Regions from separate parts of the Clostridium zhoujianii genome, predicted to be linked through region 3. Evidence: riboswitches for the same ligand, from Rfam matches in the RefSeq annotation. Region 3 holds a riboswitch; each other region holds the start of a gene.
The links. Region 3 has a riboswitch for lysine ahead of dapA (4-hydroxy-tetrahydrodipicolinate synthase). Riboswitches for the same ligand answer to the same signal wherever they lie in the genome.

Region 1 (3,295 bases), on a different contig from region 3:
AGCTGTTCCTAATTCCTTTATAACAGAACTTAACGACCAGGCTAGTATTAAAATAACACCAGTTATAATTAATCCCTTCATACCATCAATCCAAATTTCAATAGCTTCAGACACCGTGAATATCTTCTTACATACTGCAAGAGCTATAGCCACTATACTAGCAAATAATGCTGATTGGAATAATGCTATTGATGCATCTGCGTTACTGAAAGCTTGTTGTATTGCATTAAAAGAAAATGGTGCATCTGTAAATACCGCTTGAAGTACTGTATCTTCACCAGCCATTACTGATTGATATCCACTATAATAGAAACTAGCTAAAGCTGATACTATTAATGTACCTATAGGGATTATAGCATTCCATATACTTAACTTTACCCCTGTCTTTGCTTCAAACTCTTCTGCTGTCTCTTTGTCTACTTCAATATCCTTTAATACTTGTTCCCCTTTTCTTGCTCTAATTTCAGCCTTTCTCATTGGTCCAAATTCTCTTAATAAAACAGCAGTAATTACTACAAAAGCAAGTATTAATATATTATAAAATCTATATGGTATAGTTTGTAGAAATACACCAAAACCATCTACATTTTGACCAATCCCTTCAAATCCATCCTTTATTAATCCAACCTCAAGACCTATCCATGTTGATATAATTGCAAGTCCTGCAATTGGCGCTGCTGTTGCATCTATTATAAATGCTAATCTTTCTCTTGATACTTTCATTTTATCTGCTACTGGCTTCATTATAGGTCCTACTATAAGTGCATTAGCATAGTCATCAAAGAATACTAATATTCCTAAAAGCCACGTAACAACTTGTGCACTTCTTGGTGTTTTTGCTCTCTTTGCAAGAGCTTCAGCTACCGCTCTTGCTCCACCCATTTTAGAAACAAGGTTTATTACACCACCAATAACTAAAACTTGAAGTATTATACCTGCATTCCATGGATCCGCAAGTGAAGTAAGTGCTCTTTGAACAAAATCTAAAAATGCTTGAACTGTTGCTCCTATAATATTAAATCCTGTAAGTTGTAACATAAAACATCCTGACAATGTTCCAACAAACAATGAAATAACAACATTTTTAGTTATAAAAGCTAATATAATTGCAACTAGTGGCGGTATTAATGTCCACCATCCAAATTTTACTGAGTTAGTTACTGCTGGCTCAACTTCTGCAGCTAAAACGGCAGTAGATGATAATACTAGTAACATTAAAGTTGAGATAAAAATCATTAATCTTCTGTTCTTCATTTTATTATTCCCCCTATATTTTTTTGTGAAAAGAATTAGAGGTCCATCATTTTATAAGACATTATTTTTTGAATATGTCTAAAATAAAAAAGAGCCTTGAGTTAACACTCAAGGCTTTATATACACAATAAAAAAATCCTGAATGATAGCTCACCACAAAATGACTTTGTGACAGTCTTATACATATTCTATATAAGCCCAGCGTTAGGATATTTAAGCTTTAATCCTTCACTTCGGCGATATTTCCTTTCTTATTGCTTCATCCTGCTTAAGTCTGCAATAATACTCTTAAGTACCGCGCCTCTACCTCTTGTCTTATTCACTTCTTATAATTTAGGTTAATTATACATTTCATTCATTAATAATTCAAGAACTTTTTTAACATTTATTCATAAATACTATTTTTTCCCTTTAGCTTTGAAGTGACCAGCTTTAACTATAGATACTAATAGTATTATTGCAAAGACAGCAGATATGATATACCCCACAATGCCTAACATTGATAATCCCTTATAATCGGGACCTACCTTATTACTTATAATTAGTGAAGATCCTAATATTAAAGAAGATATTAATAATGTTGCAACTATTCTATTAACCATATTACTTATCTGAGATATAGTTTCATCTAAATTGGTTATATTTAAATTAATTCTTGTTCTACCATCGGAAATAGTATTAAGAACCTCCAATGTCTTGCTAGGTATTCTAATTGTATCTCTTGCAAACGCATATGCTGATAACACTAACTGCTCTTGATTCAATTCTTTTAATAAATCAAATTTCCCTTTGGATTTTGCAAAAGAAGTTACAACAGAAATTATATCCAAATCAGGATCTACTTCAGCCACTACACCTTCCAATATTACTAATCCTCTTACTAGAACCACTAATTCTCTAGGAAACTGAATTCTATTTTTTCTAGCCAATGTAAATATTTCCCTAAGCAATATCTCCATCTTTATATTTTTCAAACTTGTAGCTAAGTATGTATCAAACAAATATGATACATCTTCATAAATTGTTCCTTTATCTATTTTTCCCCGCTTAATTCCCACTGCTAATATGAAATCTACTAACTTCTTCTTATCACCTGTTGCCACAGATAACAGCGCAATATTTAGCCAACTTCTTAAGCCTTCATCTAATATTCCTGTAATACCAAAATCTATAAAGCATATACGATTATTAGATATTAATATATTTCCTGGATGAGGATCCCCATGAAAAAATCCATCATCAAAAATTTGTTTACAGTAACAAAGAGCTAATTTTCTCGCTATATCCTTGTTGTCATAACCCTCATTTCTTATCATCTTTAAGTCATTTATTTTAAACCCTTGAATATTTTCAAGAGTTAACACCTTTGAACTCCAAAGTTCCTCAATTATATCCGGAGCATATACAGAGGCTATATTTTTATTATTATTCTTAAATATTAATATACTTTCTCCCTCTGCTATAAAGTCCAATTCTCTTTCTGTACTTGCTTCTAATTCATTTAAAACCTCTATTGGATCCACAACTTCTATATTTATCTTTGCCTTGGTGAATTTAACTATTCTTTTTAAAATAGATATATCCATTTTCATAGTTTCTTGCACATCAGGTCTTTGAATTTTAACTATAACTCCTCTGCCATCTTTTAATATCCCATTATGAACCTGTGCTATAGACGCAGACGCCATTGGCTCTTCATCAAAAAACAAAAAGCACTCCCGTAGTCTTTTGTTTAAAGAACTTTCAAATACCATTTTTACATCTTCAAAACTCTCCATATAGGCTGAGTCCTGTAACTTTATCAGTTCATCTATGTACGCCTCTGGTAATATATCTGATCTTGTACTCAATATTTGTCCTATCTTAACAAAGGTAGGACCTAATTCTTCGAAAGCTTTTCTTAAGTTTGCTGGAGATTTTTTATGATTCTTTAATTTACTATCTACTATATATCCAAATCCGTAGGAAACAAAAACCCTAACTATCTCTTGAAATCTTTCCCTAGATCTCTTCCTCATAAATTCAACTCCCTAAAGAAAAT
Region 2 (3,295 bases), on a different contig from region 3:
TACATAACCTATCCTTCTCCTTAACTGTATGGTATCCTCTTTTGAAATAGCCTTATCATCAATAAAGATATCTCCACTAGTAGGTTTAATCAACTTATTAATCATTTTTAATGTAGTAGTTTTTCCACATCCACTTGGACCGATTAAAACTACAAATGAACCTCTTTCTATATCCAAATTAATATTATCTAATATAACTCGAGATCCAATCTTTTTTGTTACATTTTTTATTTTTATCACTATATCCCGTCCCTTCATACTAACTGTATTTATTACAGTTATTCCGAATTCCTATATATAGCATAACATACTGCATCTTGAATTTTTTCTTATCTACCCCTTATAAGAGTTACTCTTCTGTTTTTAACTAATACTCTCCTTTGTTTACTCCATTTTACACTTAAATCTGATTTGAACATAAATTCAGAATAGTTTTCAAGATGATTTTAAGATTTTTTTTCTTAAAATAAAAGAAAAAAAGATGTAGATTCTCTACACCTTTTTAATATATTTTTATATCTTAAACTAGCTCATTTCTTATAAGGTCTTCATAACTTTCCCTCTTAACTGCCAATCTTGAAGTACCTTCCTTAACCATTACCACTGCTGGCTTTTGAATCTTATTATAGCTACTTGCCATAGAAAATCCATATGCTCCTGTAGACATTATTGCAAGTAGATCTCCTGTCTCAGCTTTTGGTAGCATAGTATCAGTAATTAATATATCTCCTGATTCACAACATTTACCTGCTATTGTAACCTTATTAGTATTAGGTTGTCCCATTTTATTTACTATTCCACATTCATATTTAGCTTGATATAAAGCTGGTCTTATATTATCAACCATTCCTCCATCAACTGCTACATATTCTCTAACCCCTGGAATCTCTTTAACAGATCCAACTCTGTAAAGAGTTAACCCAGCATTTCCAACTATTGAACGGCCAGGTTCTATTGTTAATATAGGTCTTTCAACATTTAAGTTTTTGCATACTTCATCAACTTTGTTTAAAATTGTTTCACAATATTCCTTAGTTGTTCTTGGTGAATCTGCCTCTGTATAGTATATTCCGAATCCACCACCAAGGTCTAATTCCTTAATTAAATGTCCTGTTTCTTTCTTTATATTATTTATTAACGTAAGCATTACTTCAACTGCATCTCTATATGGTTCAAGTTCAAATATTTGAGATCCTATATGACAATGAAGTCCTGCTAAATTTATATTTTTAAGGCTAATTGCCATTTTTACCGCTTCCATTATTATATCTCCAACAGGTGCAAATCCAAATTTCGAATCAATTTGTCCTGTCTTTATATAATCATGTGTATGAGCTTCTATTCCTGGAGTTATTCTTAAATAAATATCTTGTACTTTTCCCATATTATTAGCTATTCTATCTAGATTCTCCATTTCATATAGGTTGTCTACTACAAATCTACCTACGCCTAACTTTACTCCAAATTCAATTTCATCTAATGTTTTATTGTTCCCATGGAAATATACCTTTTCCATAGGTAATCCTGCTTTATATGCTGTATATAGTTCTCCACCGGATACAACATCTAGGCATAATCCTTCCTCTTTGATTAACTTAACCATTTCAACATTTAAAAAAGCCTTCCCTGCAAAGGCAACTCTATTATTTTCCTCACTACATTTAAAGTAATTATAATAATCTTTACATGTATTTCTAAGTAATTCTTCATCCATTACATATAATGGTGTACCATACTCTGCTGCTAAATTGCTTGCTTTAACGCCCCCAATTATCAACTCATTGCTGTCTACTGTCATACTTCCAAATAATTTCATATAAATATACCCCCAATTTAGTATAAAAGTTGATTAAATCTTCATAAAATAAATAAAACAGCAAAGATAACCCTTGCTGCCAAAATACACATATATAATGTACCTTGTAGCTCATCACATTTTGTGACAGTTATACACATATTTTATGTATATCCAGAAATAGATCCTGCAAAAATCCTACTTCTTCGGCCTAACACCTTTCATTAATCATCATAGTCTGCCGACTCTTATTAATTACTAATTGCTTTGGCACCTCTACCCTAGGTAATATCTCTCATACCATTTTATTCAACTTTAATCATTATGATACCACAATTTATTACATTTGTAATGAATTTTTTGAAATAATAACAAAACTTTCATTAACTTTACTAGAAACCACGATACTTGTCCATTAATTCACCCATTATCTCTGCTGAAGTAGGCGGTGTATATGTAATAGCATTTGCTCCAGCCTCTACAGTTGCCTTAACACTTTCTATTGTAGGACCTCCTGTTGCCATAACAGGAACCTCTGGGAACTGTTCTTTTATACTTCTAACTATTCTTGGAGTATCCTTACCTCCTGATACATTTAGTATAGTTGCTCCAGCCTCTATTCTTTCCGCTATATCTTCATGCTCCGATACTATTGTCACTATAACTGGTATATCAATGGTAGCTCTTACTTTTCTAACTATTTCATTAGATGTAGGTGCATTTACAACGACACCCATAGCTCCCTTGAATTCTGCATCTAAGGCTAGATTAACCACTCTTTTCCCTTGAGTGATTCCACCTCCAACTCCACAAAAAACCGGTACATCTGCTGCCATAATTAAAGCTTCAGTTATAAGTGGCTGCGGTGTGAATGGATAGACAGCTATAATTGCGTCAGCATTTGTATTTCTAATAATAGCTACATCTGTAGTAAATAGTAATGATTTTATTCTTTTTCCAAATATCTTAATTCCACTACAATCTCTAATAACTGATGGAACCTCTACTACATGGTTTCTTAATGTACCTTTTATTTCTGGCACGAATTTAGCCTCTTTTGCCATTATCTTTCCTCCCTACCTTATCGCTATACATTATATTATACTCTTTTATAAACTTTTATAAAGATAAAAAAAAAGTGAAATTTATCCCTTTGAATAATTACTCAGCTTTATAAAATTATATATTTAATTCAACATATCTTCTAACTGACCATTTTATTGAAAAAACTTAACTACAAATATCATTTTAAATAATATTTGCAGCCACACTTTTATTCTTAATATGTGAATTAATAGTATACACTCTCAAAGAGAAAATTTAAATAATACATATTAAAAATTCTAAAAAAATTTCATTTAATCTTTCCCATTTAAAGGATTAATGGTAAATTATAAATATAAGATTCTTAGGAGGCTACTAATTTGATTTTGTGCAAAAAGAACTTCTACCCCCCCTATATAATTTTACTTTGTATTTATATATTTTTTATTCTATTCA
Region 3 (3,295 bases):
GAAGATGAGGACATGCTATTTAAGATTTATTGTGAAAATGAGATATTAGGAACTGTGCCAAAAAGAATTGATGAAATCATTACTAAACTTCTTATGCTTAAAATTAAAAAGGATGATATAACGGAAGAGTTAAAGAATGAAGAATATCAAAGATTATTTGGCAGAGGCTTAACAGTTACAGATATTTCTAACTATATTGATGAATATGATTATAATGTAGAGAAGATTGAAGTGTTAGATGCAGATAGAGATCTTCTAAATAAAATAAGTGAAAAGATAAGTAATATTACAGATGTATTTATAACATCATCCTACGAACGAAATATTGAAATTTTACATAAGGAAGTTAATAAGGGTAGTGCTATTAAAAAGTTTGGAGAGTACTTGGGTATAGATTCTTCACAAATTATGGCATTTGGAGATAATACTAATGATATAGAGATGATTGAGGTAGCAGGTCTTGGTATTGCAATGGAAAATGCATTAGATCATGTTAAGAAAAAGGCAGATTATATTACATTAAGCAATGAAAATGATGGTGTGGCATATGCTATTAATAAGTTTATAAAGTAGTTATTCTAAATAAGAGATAGTAAAATATAATAGGATATTTAGGAGATGTATTATGAGTAATAATTATAGTGCGGATAATAATTCTAAATTCAAAATAAAATACAGTAAGAAAGAAAGGATTTCTATTTTTATAGCTACTTTAGGAATAGTATTTATGATAGTATATATCCTTTATACATGGAATAAGATACCGGATAGAATACCAACACATTTTGGAGGTAGTGGAAATCCAGATTCATGGGGAGGAAAGATTTCACTAGTAGTATTTCCCATAATATCTTTCCTTTCATACTCTTTGCTAGTGGGATTAAGTTTTATTCCGGAAGCATATAATTACTCAGTTAAAATAACAAAAGATAATATGGAGTATCAATATCACAATGCAAGGGAATTGATACTATATCTAAATGTAGAAATAGTATTATGTTTTGGGTATATTAATTGGAGAATGATAAAAGTTGCTTTAGGTGAAGCAACAGGATTAGGAATAATTTTTCTCCCTATATTCCTAGTACTATTATTTGGGACAACAGGTTATAAGATTTGGAAAAGTATGAAGAAATAAGGTAATATTAATTGACAAAGTATAGCATTAGAGTTATTATTTAATTAATTGAATAACAATCAGGGTAGAGGCGCTGGATATAAAGAGTATCTTATTGGAGTGGGCACATGAAGATGATAAGTGAAAGGTATACTAGCCGAAGGATATAAATCTGCAAGGTTTTATCCTGGGTATGTAAAGAATATTTGCATAACTGTCACGAAAGTGGAGGGCTACAAGGATTTATAAAATTTCTGTATGTATATAGCTTTTTAAGTGAAATCTACCCATCATAGTCTATCTATGGTGGGTATTATTATGCAATAAAAAGCTAAGCCCTTACCTAAAAAATGGAGGTAAGATAAAAATGAGTATTAAAGGTTTATGGGTGCCATTAGTGACACCATTCAAGGATGAAGAATTGGATATGATTTCCTACAAGAGATTAGTTGACCACTATATAGGTGAAGGAGTTCATGGATTAATGCCCCTTGGAACTACAGGGGAAACACCAACACTAACTGACTTAGAGTATGAAGAAGTCATAGCAAAGTCTATGGAATTTGTTAATGGAAGAGTACCTGTCATAATAGGTCTTGGAGGCAATAATACTAAGGCTGTACAAGAAAAATTAAAACTTGCTGAAAAGTATAAGGTTCAAGGTATTTTATCTGTAAGTCCTTATTATAATAGACCAGATCAAAGAGGGATTTATGAGCATTTCAATAGAATTTCTGATAGCACTGATTTAGATATTCTATTATATAACATTCCTTATAGAACAGGAAGAAATATGGATAATGACACTATTCTAAGATTAGCAGAAAAGAAGAATATAATTGGTATCAAGGATGCATGTGGAGATTTTGATCAGACTATTGAATTATTATTAAATAAGCCTGAGAACTTTAGTGTTATGTCAGGTGAGGATACTCTGCTTTATAGTTCATTATTATTAGGTGGAGATGGGGGTGTAACTGCATCTTCTCATATAAGAACTAAGGATTTCTTAAAGGTTTATAATGATATTCAAAATAACGATGCTAAGTCTGCACTAGAAACATGGAAGGAATTAAGCAGGATTATTCCATTAATGTTTAAGGAGCCAAATCCAACTCCTATTAAGTATATGTTAGAGAAGATTGGTCTAATTGATTCTCAGGAGGTTAGATTACCTTTATTGAATATAACTGATGAATTAAAGAAAGAGTTAGATTCTAAAATAGCCTTATAGTAAAGAAAAAAGATGTGTAATGTAAAGTACACATCTTTTTTATTAGATAAGATTAAACTAAATATAATATTAGGATATAAACTTTCTAATAGGCTTTATTTTATACAGGAAAATCATAATCACCAGTGGAACCAGAAAAGCGACAACTGTACCTATAAAGATATTGAGAATAATTATACCTGTATCAATAATCTTAACAACTGTAACTATTATAAGTGGATGGTATAAATATATTCCTAGAGTATATTTTGAAATACGTGATAATATACTGTTTTTTCCTTCAAAAGAATTAGCAAATAGATATATCATTATTGTTGTTATTTGTGCATTTGGTACTAGACCTAAATGAAAGAAAAACCATAAGTCATTTCCTATATTAAGTAAGTAAATACTCCATATAGTTGATACTAATTCAACTATTAAAGCTATAGCAAAAAATAGCCATCTTTTATTTTTTATTTTAAAATCTTTCAATACATATCCAAGAGTAAATAGTCCAGAAAATTCAATCCACCAGAATATCCAAATATTAATTCCTGTAATATTCTTAATTATTTCCATAATCAAGCCTAGTACACAGAGTCCTATTGAGATAGTTAGAGATTTTTTTAGGGACTTTCCTTGAAGTAGTTTATAAAATAGTGGTGACAATAAATATAGTATTAGTAGCATGTAGATATACCATAAATGAATGCACAAAGGATTAGATTTAAATCCGGTAAAGATATCTTTTATATAATTAAGAAATGTGGCCTCTTCAATTCCTATCATATAGAATGGAAAATATATTATTACAGCAGCTAATAGTGGCAATATTAGCCTAGGTACTCTTTTTTTATAAAATTCTTTTAAGCTGTAATCCTTAACTGAGGCTAATAGATATCGCCCACTTAACATTACAAAAATAGGAACTCCTATGCGAGTAATTATTGATATAAAAGTTA

Region 1: it holds a riboswitch for lysine, as region 3 does, so the genes downstream of both, ACSYT2_RS16425 (Na+/H+ antiporter NhaC family protein) here and dapA (4-hydroxy-tetrahydrodipicolinate synthase) in region 3, are expected to answer to the same signal.
Region 2: it holds a riboswitch for lysine, as region 3 does, so the genes downstream of both, lysA (diaminopimelate decarboxylase) here and dapA (4-hydroxy-tetrahydrodipicolinate synthase) in region 3, are expected to answer to the same signal.

What each region holds. Positions count from the first base shown of each region.
Region 1 is NZ_JBPUTF010000004.1:105,290-108,584, reverse strand. It holds gene ACSYT2_RS16425 (Na+/H+ antiporter NhaC family protein) at 1-1,254, opposite strand, end outside; lysine riboswitch at 1,393-1,568, opposite strand; gene ACSYT2_RS16420 (ABC1 kinase family protein) at 1,653-3,272, opposite strand.
Region 2 is NZ_JBPUTF010000005.1:65,983-69,277, forward strand. It holds gene ACSYT2_RS17110 (betaine/proline/choline family ABC transporter ATP-binding protein) at 1-240, opposite strand, end outside; gene lysA (diaminopimelate decarboxylase) at 521-1,816, opposite strand; lysine riboswitch at 1,916-2,082, opposite strand; gene ACSYT2_RS17120 (beta/alpha barrel domain-containing protein) at 2,188-2,859, opposite strand.
Region 3 is NZ_JBPUTF010000001.1:854,996-858,290, forward strand. It holds gene ACSYT2_RS03920 (Cof-type HAD-IIB family hydrolase) at 1-573, shown strand, start outside; gene ACSYT2_RS03925 (DUF1648 domain-containing protein) at 626-1,138, shown strand; lysine riboswitch at 1,196-1,361, shown strand; gene dapA (4-hydroxy-tetrahydrodipicolinate synthase) at 1,485-2,351, shown strand; gene ACSYT2_RS03935 (acyltransferase) at 2,421-3,295, opposite strand, start outside.